DNA from 3 places in the Streptosporangium longisporum genome. Region 2 is predicted to be linked to each of the others. Evidence: predicted binding sites of a transcription regulator. Region 2 holds the regulator's gene; each other region holds the start of a gene.
What was found. The regulator HrcA, encoded in region 2, represses chaperone genes, less so after heat shock. The targets are predictions, from matches to a motif close to TTGGCACTCTCNNNNNGAGAGTGCCAA.
Positions count from the first base shown of each region.

Region 1: groES (co-chaperone GroES) is a predicted target of HrcA. The motif match lies at 4,244-4,270, and genes of this name have one in related genera.
Region 3: groL (chaperonin GroEL) is a predicted target of HrcA. The motif match lies at 1,155-1,181, and genes of this name have one in related genera.

Region 1 covers NZ_BAAAWD010000006.1:615,581-622,487, reverse strand. The annotation lists gene ABD832_RS06705 (alkene reductase) at 1-592, opposite strand, end outside; gene ABD832_RS06700 (MarR family winged helix-turn-helix transcriptional regulator) at 701-1,294, shown strand; gene ABD832_RS06695 (hypothetical protein) at 1,494-2,729, opposite strand; gene ABD832_RS06690 (class I SAM-dependent methyltransferase) at 2,950-4,116, opposite strand; gene groES (co-chaperone GroES) at 4,360-4,671, shown strand; gene groL (chaperonin GroEL) at 4,764-6,386, shown strand; gene ABD832_RS06675 (sigma-70 family RNA polymerase sigma factor) at 6,720-6,907, shown strand, end outside.
Region 2 covers NZ_BAAAWD010000022.1:66,887-73,793, forward strand. The annotation lists gene ABD832_RS35710 (histidine triad nucleotide-binding protein) at 1-105, opposite strand, end outside; gene ABD832_RS35715 (SigE family RNA polymerase sigma factor) at 389-868, shown strand; gene ABD832_RS35720 (hypothetical protein) at 865-1,542, shown strand; gene ABD832_RS35725 (16S rRNA (uracil(1498)-N(3))-methyltransferase) at 1,673-2,413, opposite strand; gene dnaJ (molecular chaperone DnaJ) at 2,507-3,646, opposite strand; gene hrcA (heat-inducible transcriptional repressor HrcA) at 3,661-4,674, opposite strand; gene ABD832_RS35740 (hypothetical protein) at 4,856-5,848, shown strand; gene ABD832_RS35745 (DUF3097 domain-containing protein) at 5,906-6,748, shown strand; gene ABD832_RS35750 (DUF4870 domain-containing protein) at 6,745-6,907, shown strand, end outside.
Region 3 covers NZ_BAAAWD010000014.1:463,448-470,354, forward strand. The annotation lists gene groL (chaperonin GroEL) at 1-1,045, opposite strand, end outside; gene ABD832_RS25440 (cold-shock protein) at 1,728-1,928, opposite strand; gene ABD832_RS25445 (MoaD/ThiS family protein) at 2,355-2,630, opposite strand; gene thrC (threonine synthase) at 2,653-3,936, opposite strand; SAM riboswitch class I at 3,951-4,091, opposite strand; gene ABD832_RS25455 (S1 family peptidase) at 4,326-5,945, opposite strand; gene ABD832_RS25460 (RNA polymerase sigma factor) at 6,198-6,755, opposite strand.

The DNA.
Region 1 (6,907 bases), on a different contig from region 2:
CCACCGACGACCGGCCGAAGCGGTCCTCGCGCAGGTTGGCGTTCTGTGACAGGAACTGGTGGATGAGGTAGCCGTTGGCGCCGTGCAGCTCGACCCCGTCGAAGCCGGCCTCGATCGCGCGGGCGGCGGCGTCCGCGAAGTCCTGGACGGTCGCCTCGACCTCGGCGGTGGTCAGCTCGATCGGCGTGAGGTGGTCCTGCATGCCCGCGGGCGTGAAGATCTGCCCGGCCGGCCGTACGGCGGAGGGGGCGACCGGCACGGCGCCGGTGTTGTCGGGGTGGCCGATCCGGCCGGAGTGCATGATCTGGGCGAAGATCCGCCCACCCGCCGCGTGCACGGCGTCGGTGACCTCACGCCACCCGGCCACCTGCTCGTCGGTGTGCAGGCCGGGGGTGTTCATGTAGCCCTTGCCGGCATGGCTGGGCTGCACCCCCTCGGTGACGATCAGGCCCGCGGAGGCCCGCTGGGCGTAGTAGAGGGCGGTCAGCGAGGACGGGACGCCGTCGGCGTCGGCCCGCGAGCGGGTCATGGGGGCCATCACCAGGCGGTTGTGCAGGGTGATGTCACCGAGCGCGAACGATGAGAAAGGCATGACGTTTCCCTTCTTGGCCGACCAACTTGGCCAGCCAAGGGTTATTTCTACAACTTGGTCGGCCAACATGCAAGCGGTAGTCTCGACAGGGACGGAAAGGACCCGGACATGGCGGAGACGCGGATCGAGACGGTGTACGAGGCGGACGGAAGCTGCGACGGCACGGGCGGAGGCTGCGGCGAATACGAGGAGAGCCTCAACTGCCTGATGGTCGTCGCCGGCCGTGACCACCGTGCCCTGCTCGCGAACCTCCTCGCGGAGATCGACCTGTACCCCGGTCAGGAACGCGTGCTGGGCGCGCTGGGGGACCACGGTCCCCAGTCGCAGAACGCGCTGGCCAGGATCGTCGGCGTCGACGTGTCCACCATGACCAAGACGCTCCAGCGCCTGGAGCGCAGCGGGTTCGTCAGCCGCAGCCCCTGCCCGGCCAACCGGCGGATCAGCATGGTCGAGATCACACCCGCCGGGCGCGCGCTCCTTCCCGAGGTGGACCGGGTCATGGCCGAGCTGCAGCACCGGATGACCCGGGGGCTGACGGCCGAGCAGGTCGAGGAGCTGTCGTCCCTGCTCAAGGTGGTCAAGGGGAACCTCTGCCGCGAGACGTACCCTCCGGGAGGGCAGGTCGCGGGCGCCCCGGTCGTCGCGGGTGGGACGATCCCGGCGACCGCGCGGATCGAGCCCGCGCGCACCGGGGCCGCATAAGCCGGCACCGCACGGACCGGAACGGCACGGACCGGGACTGCGCGGACCCGGACCGGGTGAACAGGGACCGCACAGGCCGGGATCGCACGGACCGGAACCGCGCGGACCCGGGCCGGGCTGACAGGGATCGCACAGGCCGGACTCACGTGGACGGAGCCCGCGTGGATCGGGCCCGTGTGGCCCGGGGCCCGGGGCCCGGTCAGCCCTTGTCGGGCCTGGCCGGGCGCAGTAAAGCCTCCGCGAGCGCCAGCATGGTCTCCTCCAGGGCGCCCAGGCGGCGGGTCAGGTCGGCGTGCGCGGGCTCCACGGTCTCGCTCAGCGCCTGGGTGAGCTGCTCGCGGTCGGGCCGGGCGCGGACCATCTCGGCCAGCGGGGCCAGCGCGGCCTCGGCCCGCCGGGCGCGCTCCTCCAGGGTGTCGAAGCGCTCCCGCTGCTCGTTGGCCTGGGCGCCGATGAGCACGTCCAGGCCGAGGATCGCGGGCAGGAAGCCGACCCGCTCGTCCAGGCTCTCCAGGCGCTCGGCCGACTTCTCCGCGTGGCCGTCCAGGGTGGACAGGCGGGAGTCGATGACGTCCATGCGGCCGGTGACCCGGCCCTCGATGTCGTCGAGACGCTCCTCCAGGGTGTCGAAGCGTCCTCCGGCCGCCGTCCGGTGGCCGTCCAGGCGGTCGATGCGGCTCTCGACGGCCGCGGTCCGCTCGTCGATCCTGGGCACGACCAGGTCGACCCTGCCGCTCACCTGGTCGACCTTGGCGTTGAGCTGGTCGACCGCGGCCAGCACCCGGTCGGTGGCGGTGACCAGGGCCTGCTGCAGGCTCGTGGACGCCTCGAGCATCCCCGCCTCGACGCGCCCGGTGCGCTGGGCCAGGTCGGCCAGCGCCCGGTCCAGCCGGCTGAACCGGTGCGCGGCGATGCCCATGTCGGCCTGGAGCCGGGCGAGGTGCTCGGCCAGCCCGCGTACCTGCTCGTCGACGCCCTGGGTGCCGTCCGAGATCGCGCGCAGCCGGGCCAGGGCCTCCTCCACGCCCTCGCCCATGGCGCCGAGGTCGGTCCACAGGCTCGGCAGCTCGCCGACGTCCGAGATCCGGTCGCGCACCGCGTCGACGCGCCGTCCGACGGCGTCGACGTGGTCGCGGACCGCCTCGACGTGCTGGGCCAGGCCCTCGGCCCAGGTGGGCGGGCGGGCGGCGATCTCGTCCAGGCGCCCGTGCACGGATTCGAGGGTGCCGTTCAGCCCGCCGATCTCGCGCTCCCTGACCTCGCGGAGCAGCCACTCCATGCCCTCCAGGCGCTGCCGGATCTCGTCGAGCACGGCGCCCTGGGTCCGCTGCTCGTAGACGTGGTCCTGGGCCGCGCGGGCGAGGAGCTCGCGCATCCGGTCGGAGATGGCGGTCTGGCTGCCCGCCTGGAACAGGGCGTGGTCGGAGTGATCCACCGAGAACTCCTTCACTCGCCGACGGTCGGCCGCGCGGTGGGATGGGGTCGGTCGCTGATGAACGCTGATGAACGCTGACGAATACTGCTGAACATGGTGAAACCGCAGACGAGAGAGAACTCCCGCCCCGAAACCTTAGCCGGTGGATCAAGGTTTTCCAGCGGCGAGACTAAAAGATGGGAATTGCCGGCTGATTGGAAGAATTAACTATTTTGGCTGGTCAGCCGGGGCTGCAGACGAAGGCGAACGGCCGCTCGCCGATCCGGGTGAGAATGACCGTGACGGATTCACCGCCGGAGAGGCGAAGGTCTTTCCTGAGCCGGTCGACGTCCACCGCGGAACCGCGTTTCTTGATCGTCACGTTTCCGGCGTCGCGCTCGCGCAGCGCCGCCCGCAACCGCTTGAGCGAGAACGGCAGCGTCTCGTGGACCTCGTACCGGGACGCCCACGGCGTCGCCACCGCGTCGTCGCCGGTGATGTAGGCGATCTGCGCGTCGAGCAGGCGCCCGCCGACCGAGGCGGCGATCTCCGCGACCAGGTGGGCCCGGATCGCCGCGCCGTCCGGCTCGTAGATGTAGCGGCCCACCGGGCCGGTGGGCGGGGCGCCGAGCGCGGGGTCGGGCGTCATCGTGACGCCGGACGGCAGGAGCGTGGCCCTTCGCGGTGTCGCCCCGGCCAGCGCGCCGCACCAGATCACCGCCTCCTTGACGTCGCCGCGCCAGGAGACCCACTCGGCCTCGGCGCCGTCGGGGACGAATTCGTACGGGATGCCGGGGGCGACCTTCAGGCAGGCGGCATCGGCGCGGGCCACCATCCCCAGCACCGCGGGCCAGGGCGGCGAGTACCCCATCGGGTCGAAGGTCCTGCCCCGGGCGGTGCGGCGCGCGGGGTCGGCGAACAGCACGTCGAAGGCGGCCGGGTCCAGGACGGAGGCGTCGGCGGCGCGGACCGAGACCCGCTCGCCCAGTCCCAGCGCGTCCGCGTTGGCCCGCGCCACCGCGGCGGTCAGCGGGTCGGCGTCCACGGCCTCGACCGTGCATCCGGCCCTGGCCAGGGCCAGCAGGTCGCCGCCGATGCCGCAGCAGACGTCGGCGACCCGCGCGCCCGCCGCCAGGCGGCGCGCCCGGTGGTCGGCGACCTCGCGGCGGGTGGCCTGCTCCAGCCCGGCCCGGGTGAAGTACATCAGGTCGGCGTCGGGGCCGAACTTGTCCCTGGCGCGCACCCTGAGCGCGGCCTGGGTGAGCGCGGCCGACGTCAGGTCCGCGTCGTAGTGCCTCCGCAGGCGGGTCACCGCCGTCACCGGGTCGTCGCCGACGGTCCCGGCCGCGGCGGCGAGCGCCTCCTGGCCGCGCGGGGTGAGCAGCTCCCGGAATGCGTCGAGATTCACAGCAGCCGACGCTATCGCCTTCCGTCACGGGCCTGGTGAGGGGTTTTCCTCCCGGTTCGCCTTCCGCTCCAAGCGCAGAAGGGCGCTCCGTGTTGACTGTCAAGGCCTCCTTGCATACTGTTCCGTATTGGCACTCTCCCCGTGAGAGTGCCAAATCAATGCGACGAGGCAGGTCTGACACCCGCGACGGCAGACCGCTGGTCGCCTCTTCTAGATCGTTCAAATCTGAAGGGGAGGTCCGACGTGACGACCGCCACCAAGGTTCCCGTTAAGCCGCTCGGCGACCGCATCGTGGTCCAGCCGCTTGAGGCCGAGCAGACCACCGCTTCCGGTCTGGTCATCCCGGACACCGCCAAGGAGAAGCCGCAGGAGGGCAAGGTCCTCGCGGTGGGTCCCGGCAACTGGGACGACGCCGGCACGAAGCGTGTTCCGCTCGACGTCAACGAGGGCGACGTGGTCCTCTACAGCAAGTACGGCGGCACCGAGGTGAAGTACGGCGGCGAGGAGTACCTGGTGCTCTCCGCCCGCGACGTGCTCGCCATCATCGAGAAGTAGATCTCGCTTCACAAAAAGATGACGTATCGAGCCCCGGGTCGCGACAGCGCCCGGGGCTTTGATGCGCCGACGTACTTATAGAGAGGATTGTCATGCCGAAGATCCTGTCGTTCGAGGAGGACGCGCGCCGAGCTCTCGAGCGCGGCGTGAACGCTCTCGCGGACGCGGTCAAGGTGACGCTGGGCCCGCGTGGTCGCAACGTCGTCATCGACAAGAAGTTCGGTGCGCCCACCATCACCAACGACGGTGTCACCATCGCCCGTGAGGTCGAGCTGGAGGCGCCGTACGAGAACCTCGGCGCGCAGCTGGCCAAGGAGGTGGCGACCAAGACCAACGACGTCGCCGGTGACGGCACCACCACCGCGACCGTCCTGGCCCAGGCCATGGTCCGCGAGGGCCTGCGCAACGTGGCCGCCGGCGCCCAGCCGCTCTCCCTCAAGCGCGGCATCGACATCGCCGCCAAGACCGTCAGCGACCGGCTCATCGAGTCCGCCCGCCCGGTCGAGGACAAGAAGGAGATCGCGCACGTCGCGACGATCTCCGCGCAGGACGCCAAGATCGGCGAGCTGATCGCCGAGGCGTTCGACAAGGTGGGCAAGGACGGTGTCATCACCGTCGAAGAGTCCAACACCATGGGCCTGGAGCTGGAGTTCACCGAGGGCCTGCAGTTCGACAAGGGTTACCTGTCGCCCTACATGGTGACCGACCAGGAGCGCATGGAGGCGGTCCTGGAGGACCCCTACATCCTGATCACCCAGGGCAAGATCTCCTCGGTCGCCGACTTCCTGCCGCTGCTCGAGAAGATCGCGCAGACCAAGAAGGCCCTGCTGGTCATCGCCGAGGACGTCGAGGGCGAGGCCCTGGCCGTCCTGGTGACGAACAAGATCCGCGGCACCTTCACCTCGGTCGCGGTCAAGGCGCCCGGCTTCGGTGACCGCCGCAAGGCCATGCTGCAGGACATCGCCATCCTCACCGGTGGCCAGGTCGTCAGCGAGGAGATCGGCCTCAAGCTGGAGCACGTCGGCGTCGAGGTGCTGGGCACTGCCCGCCGCGTCGTGATCACCAAGGACTCCACCACCGTCGTCGACGGTGCCGGCGAGGCCACGGCGATCGCCGACCGCGTCAAGGAGATCAAGCTCGCCATCGAGCAGTCCGACTCCGACTGGGACCGCGAGAAGCTCCAGGAGCGTCTGGCCAAGCTCTCCGGCGGTGTCTGCGTGCTCAAGGTCGGCGCGGCCACCGAGGTGGAGCTCAAGGAGAAGAAGCACCGCCTGGAGGACGCGATCTCGGCCACCCGCGCCGCGATCGAGGAGGGCATCGTCTCCGGCGGTGGCTCCGCGCTCATCCACGTCTCCAAGGCCCTCGACGACCTGGGCCTGACCGGGGACGAGGCGACCGGTGTCTCGATCGTCCGCAAGGCGCTCGTCGAGCCGGCCCGCTGGATCGCCGAGAACGCCGGTCTCGAGGGTTACGTGGTGACGGCCAAGGTCACCGAGCTCTCCGTCGGCCAGGGCTTCAACGCCGCCACCGGCGAGTACGGCGACCTGATCGCCCAGGGCGTCATCGACCCGGTCAAGGTCACCCGCTCGGCCGTCCAGAACGCCGCCTCCATCGCCGGCATGCTGCTGACGACCGAGGCCCTCGTGGTGGACAAGCCCGAGGAGGAGGCCCAGGCCTCCGGCGGTCAGGGCCACGGTCACGGCCACGGCCACTGATCGGTACCGCTCCCGCGCGGCCCGCGTCCCCCTCGGGGGACGCGGGCCGTTCGTGTCTCCGCGTCCGGGACCGCCGGGCCCGCGTGGAGGATGAAAAACGTTCGCTTCCGGCGGTGAACCGAAAGCGGCCCCAAAGCGTCATGGCACGTCTTCCGGCGTGGAAGATCCAAAAAACGCTTCTGCTCTATAGAACGCATTCTGGCAATCGAGCGGAATATTCCTACATACCGTAGTCGATAGTGTCGCCCCTTGATTACGCGCGGTTATCACCGCCTCAATGTGACCAATCCGTAGCCGTTTGCCATGACGACAGGCACTATCAGGGCGGGCATCATGCCTAACGTGACCGAGGGATGCGTCGCCGACGCCAAAAATGGGGTGAGGCTTGCGACGAGGTCCGATGGGGTCGCCCACAGGGATGATCTCAAGGATCTGACAAGCCTCGCCGTTCAGGGGGATCGCACCGCGATCGAGGCTCTGATCGCGCAACTGCGGCCGATGGTCGTGCGTTATTGCCGTGG
Region 2 (6,907 bases):
GGGGTCGACGTCACGGAAGGCCACGGTGCGGTCGGTCTCGTGGACGATCTTCGCGGGGATCTCCCCGGCCACGATCCGGCAGAACAGGCAGTCGGCTTCGCTCACCATGCAGGCACCTTACCGCCGAGGACGTTGCGAATCGGTGATGGTTCCGGTCGGCAAACAAAGATCCACCCGGATATGGTGGATGTGCAAAACTTCAACCACGACAGCCCTTTGCGCGCAGCACCATATGGCCGCCTGGCGAGGACACGACTGGGTCATGCCCCCTAATGAACCGGAAGAGCGTAAACCCTCTGGGAAGGCCAAGCGTCCCACTGATGTGACCACCGAGACCCTCGTGGCCGACAGGTCGCTCGGGGCGGTGCCCGTCGGATGGGATGCCGACATGGCCGTTACCGCGCTCTACAGCGCGCACTACCGGTCTCTTGTCCGGCTTGCCGTCCTGCTCGTCCGCGACATGGCAACCGCGGAGGAGGTCGTGCAGGACGCGTTCGTCGCCATCCATGGCGCCTGGCGTCGCCTGCGCGACACCGACAAGGCACTGGCCTACCTGCGACAGTCGGTCGTGAACCGATCACGTTCGGTGCTTCGGCACCGGGCGGTCGTCGAGAAGTACGCGCCCAAGGGCATGCCCGACGCGCCGAGCGCCGAGAACGGCGCGATCGGCGAGTTCGAACGATCCGCCGTCATCGAGGCGCTGCGCGGGCTGCCCGCACGCCAGCGGGAGGCCCTGGTCCTGCGTTACTACGGAGATCTGTCCGAGGCTCAGATCGCCCACGCGATGGGCATCAGCAAGGGCGCGGTCAAGAGCCACACGGCTCGCGGCATGGCCGCCCTACGAACCTCACTGGAGCAACTGTCATGACCGACTCCCCGGATGAGTACGGCGAGCTCCTTCGCCGTGCGCTCAACGCGGAGGCGAACTCGGTCGTTCCCTCCCCGGACGGGCTGGAGATCATCCGCACCCGCATCGAACGGCGCGGGATCCGCGGGCTGATGTGGTGGCGCGCCGGGGTCTCCGTCGCGGGCGCCGTCCTCGTCGCGTCCACCGTCGTCATGGTGGTGCCCGAGCTCCGCGAGCGGGTGATCCCCTCGGTGGACGCCGGGCAGGTCAACTTCACCGAGTCGACCCCGCCCGACGGGTCGGCCACCTCGCGTCCCCCGGCCCCCTCGACACCGGCCGCCTCGAACCCGGCCCCGCTCCCGATCGTCTCCCGGTCGGCGACCCCGCCCGCGCCGGAGCCCACGTCCTCCAGGAGCGCCACCGCGAGCCCTAGGCCGTCCGCCAGGCCGACCTCGACGACGGCGAAGCCCCGGCCCACGCCGACGCCCCCCTGCCCCACCCCGCTGGACGGCGAGCCCATCGAGGGCGGAGAGGGCGCCGAGCCCCCCGAGTGGTGCGAGGACGCCTCGGCGACGGCCACGCCGACGCCCACGCAGAGCCCCTGCTCGGCGGAGGACTGCTCGCCGGGCAACGAGGTGTCGCCCCCGACGCCGACCGAGCCGGCCACCCCCGTCCCGACCCCGACCGGCACCTAGCCGTCACCGGGCCGGTCCCGATCGTCGTCCGGCCGTCGTCCGGTCGCTTTCACCGGCCGGCCGGTGTCATCGGCGGACCGGTGTCGTCGGCGGGTGTCGCCCGGCGTTCGTCGCGGGGCGGCGTCCCGGGTCACCAGCGGCCGCTGCGGGCCTGGAGCACCGCCGCCGCGACGACCCCGGCCGTCGAGGTGCGCAGCACCGTCGGGCCGAGCAGCACCGGTGACGCCCCGGCCTCCCGGAACGCGGTGATCTCCTCCGGGGAGATCCCGCCCTCCGGGCCGACCACCACGACGATGTCGCCGCCCGCGGGGAGCGCGAGGCCGGACAGCGCGAGGGCCGCCTCCTCGTGCAGGACGACGCCCAGCGCCGCGGCCGAGAGCAGGCCGGCGACCTTCGCGGTGGTCGCGAGCTCCGTCACCTCCGGCAGGTGGAAGCGGCGGGACTGCTTGCCCGCCTCGCGGGCGGTGGAGCGCCAGCGGGCCAGCGCCTTGGCCGCGCGCTCGCCCTTCCACTGGGTGACGCACCTGGCGGCGGCCCAGGGGACGATCACGTCGACCCCGGCCTCCGTCATCATCTCCACGGCCAGCTCGCCCCTGTCGCCCTTGGGCAGCCCCTGGACCACGACCAGCCGCGGGGAGGGCGCCGGCAGGTCGTGGCGGCGCAGCACCTCGACCCGGAGCGAGTCCTTGCCGGCCTCGACCACCACGCATTCGGCGACGAGGCCCGCACCGTCGGTCAGGTCGAGCCGTTCCCCGGCCCGCAGCCGCCGTACGGCCGCCGCGTGGCGTCCCTCGGGGCCGCCGAGCACGAACTCCGTCCCGGCCGCCCCGGCCAGGTCGGCGCGCTCGGCCAGGAAGACCGGAACGCTCATGACGCGCCGGGCCGGGCCTGCCCGGCCGATGGGGCCGACCGTCGAGTCGACCTGGTCGGTAAGGGCATTGGGAGCGCTGTCCGGGTCATCTCGTCAGCGGCCGTTGAAGGCGTCCCGCAGCCGGGAGAAGAAGCTCTGCTGGCCGGGCGCGAACTTGCCCGGCGGGCGCTCCTCGCCGCGGAGCCTGGCGAGCTCCCTCAGGAGCTCCTCCTGGGCCGCGTCCAGGCGGGTGGGGGTCTCCACGTTGACGTGGATCAGCAGGTCACCGCGGCCGGTCTCGTTCAGGCGCTGCACCCCGCGGCCGTAGAGCGGGATCGTCTGCCCGGACTGCGTGCCGGGACGGATGTCCAGCTCCTCGGCGCCGTCCAGCGTCTCCATGGTCAGGATGGTGCCGAGCGCCGCCGCGGCCATCGGGATCTGCACGGTGCAGTGCAGGTCGTCGCCACGCCGCTCGAAGGTGTCGTGGGGGCGCTCGACGATCTCCAGGAACAGGTCGCCGGGGGGGCCGCCACCGGGACCGACCTCGCCCTCACCGGCGAGCTGGATGTGGGTGCCGTCCTCGACACCGGCCGGGATGCGGACCTTGATGGTCCGCCGGGTACGGACCCGGCCGTCGCCCGAGCACTCCTGGCAGGGGTTGCGGATGATCGAGCCGAAGCCGCCGCACTGGGGGCAGGGACGCGACGTCATGACCTGGCCGAGGAAGGACCGGGTGACCTGGGAGACCTCACCGCGTCCGTGACACATGTCACAGGTGTCGGGGTGGGTCCCGGCGGCGGCACCGGAGCCGGTGCAGACCTTGCAGACCACCGCGGTGTCGACGACCAGCTCGCGGGTCGTGCCGAAGCCCGACTCCTGCAGGTCCAGCTCGACCCGGATGGTGGCGTTACGCCCGCGACGGGCGCGCGACCGGGGCCCCCGGCCGCCTCCGGCACCGGCGGCGCCGAAGAAGGCGTCCATGATGTCGCTGAACGGGAACCCCGCGCCGAAGCCTCCGGCCCCCGGGCCGCCCGAGGAGAACGGGTCGCCGCCCATGTCGTACATCTGGCGCTTGCTGGAGTCGGAGAGGACCTCGTAGGCCTGCGTGATCTCCTTGAACCGCTCCTGGGTCTCAGGGTCGGGATTGACGTCGGGATGCAGCTCTCGCGCCAGGCGGCGATAGGCCTTCTTGATCTCTTCCGCACTGGCGTCACGGCGCACCCCGAGGGTGCCGTAGTAGTCGCTCTTAGCCACTTTTCGTTGACCTCTTAGGATGCAGCCAGGATCTGGCTGACGTAGCGTGCCACCGCGCGCACCGCGCCCATCGTGACCGGGTAGTCCATACGCGTCGGGCCCAGCACACCGAGCCGGGCCAGTTGCTTGTCCCCAGAACCGTATCCGGCGGCGACGATGGACGTGCCCTGGAGTCCGGTATAGGGGTTCTCCGAGCCGATCCGCACGGTCAGCGCCGACAGGTCGGAGGTCTCACCGAGCAGCCGCATGAGCACGACCTGCTCCTCCAGGGCCTCCAGCACGTCGCGGAGGCCGACGGTGAAGTCGGCTCCCGCCAGGTTGGCGGCCCCGGCAAAAACGATCTTCTCATCGTGCTTCTCCACCAGCGACTCCAGCAGCACCGACAGGATCGTGGCCGCGAGCGGCCGGTCCTCGGGCGAAAGCCGCTCGGGCAGGTCGGCGACCCTGTCGGGGACGCCGCTGAGCCCGCACCCGTCCAGGGAGGTGTTGAGCACCGCGCGCAGGTGGGCCACCCGCTGCTCGTCGGCGACCTCGGGCAGCTCGACCACCCGCTGCTCGACCCGGCCGGTGTTGGTGATCAGCACGAACATCAGCCGGTGCTCGCTCAGCGGCACCAGCTCGACGTGGCGGACCGCCGAGTTGGTCAGCGTCGGGTACTGCACCACGGCGACCTGGCGGGTCAGCTGGGCGAGCAGCCGCACCGTCCGCATGACGACGTCGTCGATGTCCACGGCCCCGGCCAGGAAGCTCTCGATGGCCTTGCGCTCGGCGCTGGAGAGCGGTTTCACCTGGGACAGCCGGTCGACGAAGAGCCGGTAGCCCTTGTCGGTGGGCACCCGGCCGGCGCTGGTGTGGGGCTGGGCGATGTATCCCTGTTCCTCCAGCACGGCCATGTCGTTACGGATCGTCGCCGGTGAGACCCCCAGGTTGTGCCGGTCCGCCAGCGCCTTGGAACCCACCGGCTCGTTGGTGGACACGTAGTCCTCGACGATGGCGCGTAGCACCGCGAGCTTCCGGTCGTCGACCAACGTGGTCACCTCCCTGCCTGCGTCCGAGGGAAACACGAGGTCTGGCACTCTGTGTTCCCGAGTGCCAAGTGTACGGCCCCGGCGCGAAAGGCGCGATAAGCAAGAGCTGCGGATGGTCCCGCCAAGCCGTTGTTAAGTCAACTGCTATCGCGATCCAAGGCGAAGCCACCACAATCCGTATATGTCCAAAGATTTTGGTTCTTTCCCGGGAGGCGCGGCCGGTGACCCCGGTCACGGCGCCCCCCAGCAGCCATATGGTCCACCCGGCGGGCAGCCGTACGGACAGCCCGGGTACGGGGGCGGGCCGGGCCCGCAGCCGTACGGCCAGCCGGGTCAGCAGCCGTACGGTCAGCCGGGCCAGCCGGGTCAGCCGGGCCAGCAGCCCTACGGCCAGCCCGGTCAGCCGGGTCAGCCCGGTCAACAGCCCTACGGCCAGCCCGGTCAGCAGCCCTATCACCAGGGTGGGCAGGGTCACCCGTCGTACCCGGGCGGGCAGCAGCCCTACCAGGGCGACCCCTCCTACGGTCACGCGCCTCCCGGGTACGGCACCCCGCAGGGACCGCCGTCCACGGGGAAGACGGGGAAGATCAAGCCCGGCATCGGGTGGATCGTCGGGGCCTGGCTGGTCGCCGCGCTCAGCGTCGTCGTCGGCATCGCAGGGTTCGCCGGGGGCCTGTCCGGCGCGGTCGACTCCGCCCCCAAGACGTCGTTCGTCCCCGGCCAGGAGACGACGGTCAGGCTCGATCCCGCCGACAAGCCCGCCCTCTACGTCTCCACCGCCGGCCCCACCCGGTTCGAGTGCTCCCTCACGGGCGGCACCGGCACCCCGAGGCTGCAGAAACCGGCCGGGCGGACGACCGTCTCCGGGGCGAACGGCATCTCCTGGGAGCTGGGCCTGCGGATCGGCGTGGACAAGGCGGGCGACTACCGGATGACCTGCGCCGCCGACCCGGCCGAGGGCACCACGTTCGGCGTGGGCCGGGAGTTCGCCACCGGAGCGCTGGTGGGCGGGGTGGTCGCCCTGTTCGCGGTGCCCGGCGTCGGCATCCTGCTGGCCATCGTGGTGACGATCGTCGTCCTGGTGAAGCGGGGCAACGCCCGCAAGCGCCAGGCGTCCGCCGCGGCGTCGGCGGCGGCGGGACAGTGGGCGGCACCGGGACCGTACGGCAGGTGACGGTGGCTTTTGCTAGCGTCCCACGTGATCCCGGCGAGAGAGGGTGGACGGTCGTTGATGTACGAGCGTGACGTTCTGGCGCAAGACTGGCGGCGCCCCCGCCGGGGGACGATCCCCCAGGTCCCCGCCGAGCTCGACCTGGTCGTCGAGGACGCCGACGGCGGCTTCTGCGGCGCCGTGGTGGCCTGCGACAAGGAGGCCGTCACCCTGGAGGACCGGTTCGGGCGCCGGCGGGTGTTCCCGCTGGAACCCGCCGCGTTCCTGCTGGAGGGCAAGGTGGTGACCCTGGTGCGGCCGGCCGCCGCGCCGCGCGGCCCGCGGCGGAGCGCCTCGGGGTCCATCGCGGTGGAGGGGCTACGGGCCCAGGTCGCCCGGGAGAGCCGGATCTACGTCGAGGGCGTGCACGACGCCGCCCTCGTGGAGAAGGTCTGGGGGCACGACCTGCGGGTCGAGGGCGTGGTCGTGGAATATTTGGAGGGGGTCGACCACCTGCCCTCCATCGTCGAGGAGTTCGCTCCGGGGCCCGGCCGCCGGCTGGGGGTGCTCGTCGACCACCTGGTCCCCGGCTCCAAGGAGAGCCGGATCGCCGCCCAGGTCTCCTCACCGCACGTGCTGGTCGTCGGGCATCCCTTCGTGGACGTCTGGCAGGCGGTCAGGCCGCAGGTGCTGCGAATCCCCGCCTGGCCCTCGGTGCCGCGCGGCGTGCCCTGGAAGGAGGGCGTCGTGGCCGCGCTGGGCTGGAACGTCGAGACCGGCGAGGCGTGGCGCCGCATCCTCGGATCGGTCACGACCTACGCCGACCTGGAACCCGACCTGCTGGGGCCGGTGGAGGAACTCATCGACTTCGTGACGATTCCCGGCGAGGATGAGCAGGCCGTCGACCCCCGGGAGGGGACATGAACGAGCAGGCCGAGGACCGGCCCGGCGACGACCGGACGCGACGCATGGACGACCCCGGGGCATGGCCCGGTGCGGCCGGTGGGGCCACTGAGCCCGGTGGACCCGGTGGACCCGGTGGACCCGGTGGGCCCGGCCGGGACGCGCCGCACCAGGGGTACG
Region 3 (6,907 bases), on a different contig from region 2:
GGATCTGGTTGACCCGTCCGGCGATCTGCTCGGCGTCGCCGGCACCGTCGACGATGGTGGTCTCGTCCTTGGTGACGATGACCTGGCGGGCCCGGCCGAGCTGGTCCAGCGTGGTGGACTCCAGCTTGAGGCCGAGGTCCTCGCTGATGACCTGGGCACCGGTCAGGATGCCGATGTCGCCCAGCATGGCCTTGCGGCGGTCACCGAAGCCGGGCGCCTTGACGGCGACCGAGCGGAAGAGACCGCGGATCTTGTTCACGACCAGGGTGGCCAGGGCCTCGCCCTCGACGTCCTCGGCGATGATCAGCAGCGGCTTGCCGGCCTGCACGACCTTGTCGAGAACGGGGAGCAGGTCCTTGTTGGCGGACACCTTGGAGTTGACGACCAGGATGTAGGGGTCGTCGAGGACGGCCTCCATCCGCTCCGGGTCGGTCACGAAGTACATCGAGGTGAGGCCCTTGTCGAAGCGCATGCCCTCGGTGAGCTCGAGCTCGAGACCGAAGGTGTTGCTCTCCTCGACGGTGATGACGCCTTCCTTGCCGACCTTGTCCATCGCCTCGGCGATCATCTCGCCGATCTGCGGGTCGCCCGCGGAGATCGAGGCGGTGGAGGCGATCTGCGCCTTCGTCTCCACGTCCTTGGCGAGCTTGGACAGCTCCTCCGACACGCGCTCGACGGCGGCCTCGATGCCCTTCTTCAGGGCCATCGGGTTGGCGCCGGCGGCGACGTTGCGGAGACCCTCACGTACGAGAGCCTGAGCGAGCACGGTGGCGGTGGTGGTGCCGTCACCCGCGACGTCGTCGGTCTTCTTGGCGACTTCCTTGACGAGCTCTGCCCCGATCTTCTCCCACGGGTCCTCGAGCTCGATCTCCTTCGCAATGGAGACACCATCGTTGGTGATGGTGGGGGCTCCCCACTTCTTCTCCAGAACGACATTACGGCCCTTGGGGCCGAGGGTCACCTTCACGGCGTCCGCGAGCTGGTTCATGCCACGCTCGAGACCGCGCCTGGCGTCCTCGTTAAACGCGATCATCTTGGCTGCCATACGGCTAGACCTCCCAGATACAGGGTGGCTTGCTCCGGACCGAGCCGACGCCCGCGACGGCATGTGGGCCCACGACTCCGTTCGGCGGGCCCCATCGCCTCGATCCAGGTTGGCACTCCTCATGTGCGAGTGCCAACAAACTGTTTAGCACTCTACCCTGCCGAGTGCAAGCCGCGATCGCCTGACCTGCGTCGCACCAGGGGACGTCACGCCTTCACGACGGCGCGTCAGGGGTACGGCACCGGCCGTCTCGTGGCACGTCAGGGGCGATCCACCGGGCGCGACACCCGGCCCGCCGTGGCGCGGGGCGTCCTTCGCCGTTCGACGACGGCGGGACCGTTCCGCGCAGAGCGAAGGCCCGGGTCCGTCCCCGCGGGGACGGACCCGGGCCCGACGAAACGAATCGCTCGAACCAAGCCGGACCAAGCCGGACCAAGCCGGATCGGGCCGGACAGGCCGGACAGGCCGGACAGGCCGGACCAGACCGGATCACGTCGGCCCGGGGTGAACCGGGCTCGAACCGGACGGACCGGCCGGACCGGACCGGACGTCGGGGCGGGCGTGCGGAGCGGTCGGACAGGCCGCGATCCGCGGGGCTCCGCGGGGTTCCGCGGTGCTCCGCGAGACTGTGCGGGACTCCGCGGGATCCGCCGCCCGCCCGGAGAGGTCGGGGACGGCCGGGTCAGACCGTCCGGACGGCTTCGGCCTGGGGGCCCTTCTGACCCTGGGTGATCTCGAACTCCACCCGCTGGCCCTGCTCCAGTGCCCGGTAGCCGTCCATCATGATCGCGGAGTAATGGACGAACACATCCTTACCACCGTCTACCGCGATGAAGCCGTAGCCCTTGTCCGCGTTGAACCATTTGACGGTGCCCTGCGCCACTTGTGACTCCTCTTACTGGTCTTTAGGACGACGCCCATTCCTCTCGCGAAGTCCTCAATCTCCGGGCGAACTTCGCCACGTCGATCGCCCTCGACCATACCTGTGAGAAGTGGTCGAGCAACAGAGTCAAGCACCAAACTGCCCGTTTACGCGAGTTTTTCGTACGAGAACATAGTTTGACTATCACTAGTAGTTAGTTTAAATTTGTACGATCTCTTCATGCGCAAGAAATATGAGTCCGGGTCATAAAAAAGACACCCGCGCGGCCTGAGCCGTGCGGGTGTCGTGGGGAGATGTCGATGGCGGACGGGGGCCGGGGCCCCGGGCCCACCGGCGATCCGGGCGGCCCAGGAGCGGCCCGGGGGCGGGCCGGGGACGACGCGACGGCGCGGGAGCGCCGGGGCCGGGCGCCGGGCGGGCGGAGGCTCAGCCCCCGGCCACCGCCGGGATGATGGAGATCTGCGCGCCCGAGGGGGTGGCCGTGTCCAGGTTCTCGGCGAAGCGGACGTCCTCGTCACCAACGTAGACATTGACAAAACGGCGAATCTTGCCTGTCTCATCAAGAATCCGGGCACCGATTCCCGGGAAGTCCGCGTCCAGCTTCTGCAGAACATCGCGCAGGGTCTCCCCCTCCGCGCTCACCTCGGCGGCACCACCGGTGTACGTCCGGAGAATCGTCGGAATCCGCACAGAAACGCTCATAGTTCGGTACCTTTCACGATTTTTAGGCGATGGCCGCACGGAATGCGTCGAGCGAGGGCCGGATGACCGCGGTGGGACGCGCCTCGGAGGCCACCGCGTCCAGGGTCTTGAGGCCGTCCCCGGTGTTGAGCACCACGGTCTCCGCGTCGGGGTCGAGCGTGCCCGAGGCGACCAGCTTGCGGAGCACGCCGACGGTGACGCCACCGGCGGTCTCGGCGAAGACGCCCTCGGTCCTGGCCAGCAGCCGGATCGCGTCGACGATCTCGGCGTCGGTCACGTCCTCGACCGCGCCACCGGTACGGCGGGCGATGTCCAGGACGTAGGGGCCGTCGGCCGGGTTGCCGATCGCCAGCGACTTGGCGATGGTGTCCGGCTTGACCGGGCGGATCACGTCGTGGCCGGCCTTGTAGGCCGCCGAGACCGGCGAGCACCCCTCGGCCTGGGCGGCGAAGATCTTGTACGGGGTGTCCTCGACGAGCCCGAGCCTGATCAGCTCCTTGAACCCCTTGTCGATCTTCGTGAGCTGGGAGCCCGAGGCCACCGGGACGATGATCTGGTCGGGGATGCGCCAGCCGAGCTGCTCGGCGATCTCGTAGGCCAGCGTCTTGGAGCCCTCGGCGTAGTACGGCCGCAGGTTGACGTTGACGAAGCCCCACTTCTCGCCCAGCTCGTCGCCGATGAGCTCGGAGCAGAAACGGTTCACGTCGTCGTAGGTGCCCTCGATGCCCACCAGCCTGCCGCCGTACACGGAGGCCATGACGATCTTGGCCTGCTCCAGGTTCGAGGGGATGAACACGCAGGAGTCCAGCCCGGCCCGCGCGGCGGCGGCGGCCACGGCACCGGCCAGGTTGCCGGTGGAGGAGCAGGACAGGGTGTGGAAGCCGAAGGTGCGGGCCGCCTCCACGGCGATGGCCACCACGCGGTCCTTGAAGGAGTGCGTGGGGTTGCCCGAGTCGTCCTTCACGTGCAGCGAGCGGATACCGAGCTCGCGCGCCAGGTTCCGGGCGTTCACGAGCTTGGTCCAGCCGGGTGCCATGTTGGGCTTGGTGGCCACGTCGGCCGGGACGGGCAGCAGTGAGCGGTAACGCCAGATGTTGGCCGGCCCCTCGGCGATCTGCTCCCGGGTCACGCGCCCGAAGTCGTAGGCGATCTCGAGGGGCCCGAAACATTCGATGCACGCGAAGCTCGGGCCGAGGTCGTAGCGGGCACCGCACTCGCGACAGGACAGGGCCACGGCGGGGCCGAAGCTCCCACCCGCGTCCTGGTGGGCGAGCGAGGTGATGTTCTCAGTGGTTGCGAGCGCCATGAAGCGAGGCCTTTCCCTCATCTTCGTCTGCGACCACCCTGGTCACAGACCGGAATTGGCACCTGTCCCGGCCGACCTCGTCAGATCACGAGTCTTGAACCGGGAGGGTTGCCGGGGCTTCGCAGGGCCGGTCCCTCCACCCCTCTGGATGAGCACGTATTCAGTTGTCGACCTGATGCGCAGGTCTCCAGCACTCTACCTCGCCACCCCGCCGTCCCGGCAAGCCGTCTCACCGTATGAGACACGTCGTGTTACCTGCCGGACACGGACATCGGCGGCGGCCGGGGGCACCGGCCCTGACACCGGTCCGGGGCCGGGCCGGAACCGTGCCGGAACCGTGCGGGAACACCGGACCGGGGACCGGACCGCCCGGAGGCGGCCGCCGGAGGTCAGGACCCGCTGCGGACCGAGAGCGGGGACGGCGCCCTGAGCCCTATGGTGTAGGCACCGGAACCGGCCACGCTCACCACCCGGTAACGGTAGAAACCGGGCGTCCCGTTGTAGGTGATCTTCTCGTCGGGGCCGGCGCTCCTGGAGGAGGCGACGACCCGCCAGGCGGAGCGGCTCCACTTCTGCAGGTACAGGTCGAAGTCCGCACCGGCGGGGCCGTCCAGGCACCCGAAGTGGTTCCCGGGGATGCCCGCCCGGTAGTAGACGCTCCTGGGGTGGTAGACGGACCTCCCCGCGGCCAGCGCGCCGGTGTAGGTGGTGGGGTAGCCGGTGCAGGTGCCGGTGGTCGGCGGCGGCGGATTGCCCGCCGTGGTCCTCAGGGCCAGGCCGTAGGCGGTGAGGATCTCGCCGACCGGCTGGAAGTAGGTGACGCCGCCGACGGCGCAGTCGCCCGATCCCCCGGAGGTGACGCCCTGGGCCTGGTCGATGGCGATGAACGGTCCGCCGGAGTCCCCGGGCTCGGCGCAGACGCTGGTACGGGTCAGCTGGAAGACGGCGCCCTGGGGGTAGGTGACGCTGGCGTCACGCTGCTGGATGAGACCGCAGTACCAGTCGGTGGTGGAGCCCGAACGGCAGACCGAGGCCCCCTCGATGGCGACCCGGGCCCCGGCGACGGGCACCGTGCCGCCCTCGCCGTTGTCCACACCGGGGACGGCCGTCCAGGCGGCGTTGGTGGCCACCCAGGCGTAGTCGCTGCCCGGGAAGACCGACCCCTGGAAGATCCCCTGGGCCAGGCGGTTGAACCCCAGGGTGGGCGCACCCTGCCTGCCGCAGTGACCGGCGGTGACGAACCCCTGCTGGGTCCCCTTGAGGACGGAGAAGCCGACCGAGCAGCGGTTGACGGTGTTGATGTAGTAGGCGTTGCCGCCGAGCAGGTCGTACAGCGGCAACGGCGCCTCGGTGGAGGGCAGCACGATCACGGCGGCCTGGTCGAGACCGGAGGACTCGATGATGTTCTCGGTCTGGTCGGGCCGCGGGGCCAGCACGACCACCTTGTTCCGCTTGACGTCGACGTAGCGGACGCTGGACACCAGCGGCTGCGGCGGCAGGGTGGCGTCGAGCTTCGCCTTGACGGCGGACAGCTCCGCCAGCGACGTGGCCACGACCTCGGCCTGCGCGCCCGCGGCCACGATCTGGGGGATGTCGGCGGCCGCGGTGCTGGCCACCACCAGGGTGTGCGCGGTCTTGGCCCGCAGCCAGGCGCCGCCGAAGCGGACACCGAGCCTCCTGCTCATCTGCTCGGCGACCGGGATCAGCCGGGCCTCGTTGAGCAGCCGGGCCTCGGCCTCGGCCCGGGTCAGGCCCAGGTCACGCTGGAGCGCCTCGAGCATGCCCGGTGGCGGCGCCACGGCCCTCGCACCCCCGGGAACCGTCACACCCGGCGTCCCGGCCCCGGAAGGCGTTCCCGGTGTCTTCGTCGCGCTCAGCACGGCGGGCACGAGCGGCTCGGCCGCCCCGGGCCCGCCCGTCCGGAGGTCGGCGTCCGCCGGAGCGGCGGCCAGGGTGAGCGCGGTGATCGCCAGGACGCATCCGGCGGTGACGGCGTGTCTGCGGGACATGTGGGTCTCTCCTCGACCTCGGCTTCCGGAGCTGAGGGGGGAGATCGCCCCATGTCACCGACGGCCTGATGACGCGGGCACCGGGCCGGATGACGCGGACGAGGCCACCCTAATCCAGCCGTCACCGGTCAAGGCCCCAGAAGCCGCACGCCACGCGGACGACGCTCGGTGACGGGCCGGAGGTGGCCGGTCGGAGGGATCCGGCCGGAGAAGGCCGGCCGGCCCCGAAGGAGCCGGTCGAACAGGAGCGGGTCAGAGACCGTAGGCCTCGCCCAGGGCGCCCTGGACGTACTTGCGGGCCTGGTGGATCCGCGACTTGGCGGTGCCCAGCGGGATGCCGAGCTGCTCGGCCACCTCGTTGTAGTCGAGCTGACAGATGTCGCGCAGCACCAGAGCCTGCGCCAGGTCGGGCTTCTCGGCCTCCAGCGCCTCCATCGCGTCGAGCAGGTCGAGCCGGGATCCGGCGATCACGCTCACCCGGGCGACGTCCGGCTTCTGCAGGGGGAGCTCGTCCGAGCTCTGCTCGGCGGCGCGGCGCTTCAGCGAGCGGTAGGTGGTCCTGGCGCAGTTGGCGGTCACGATGTGCAGCCAGGTGCTGAACCGGGCGCGCCCCTCGAAGCGGCCGATGTTGCGGGCCACCGCCAGCAGGGTGTCCTGGCAGGCCTCCTCGGCGTCCTGGCGGTAGGGGAGGATGCGGCCGCAGTGCCGCAGCACGGCGGGCTCGATGCGCTTCAGCAGCTCGCCGAGCGCGCGGTGGTCACCGAGGGCGGCCTGCCGGGCCAGTTCCTCGGTCGTCTCGTCCAGCGCCATCACGGGCCCCCATCAGCGGTCACGGTCGCTGGACATCTTACGGTCGTAGATGACAGACGTTCACCGTCGATCGCGCCATAAAAGCGGGTAAAACCAATGAACACAAACCGACCGGCTGACAAGAGCTGACACAATCCGACGAACGCCATTCT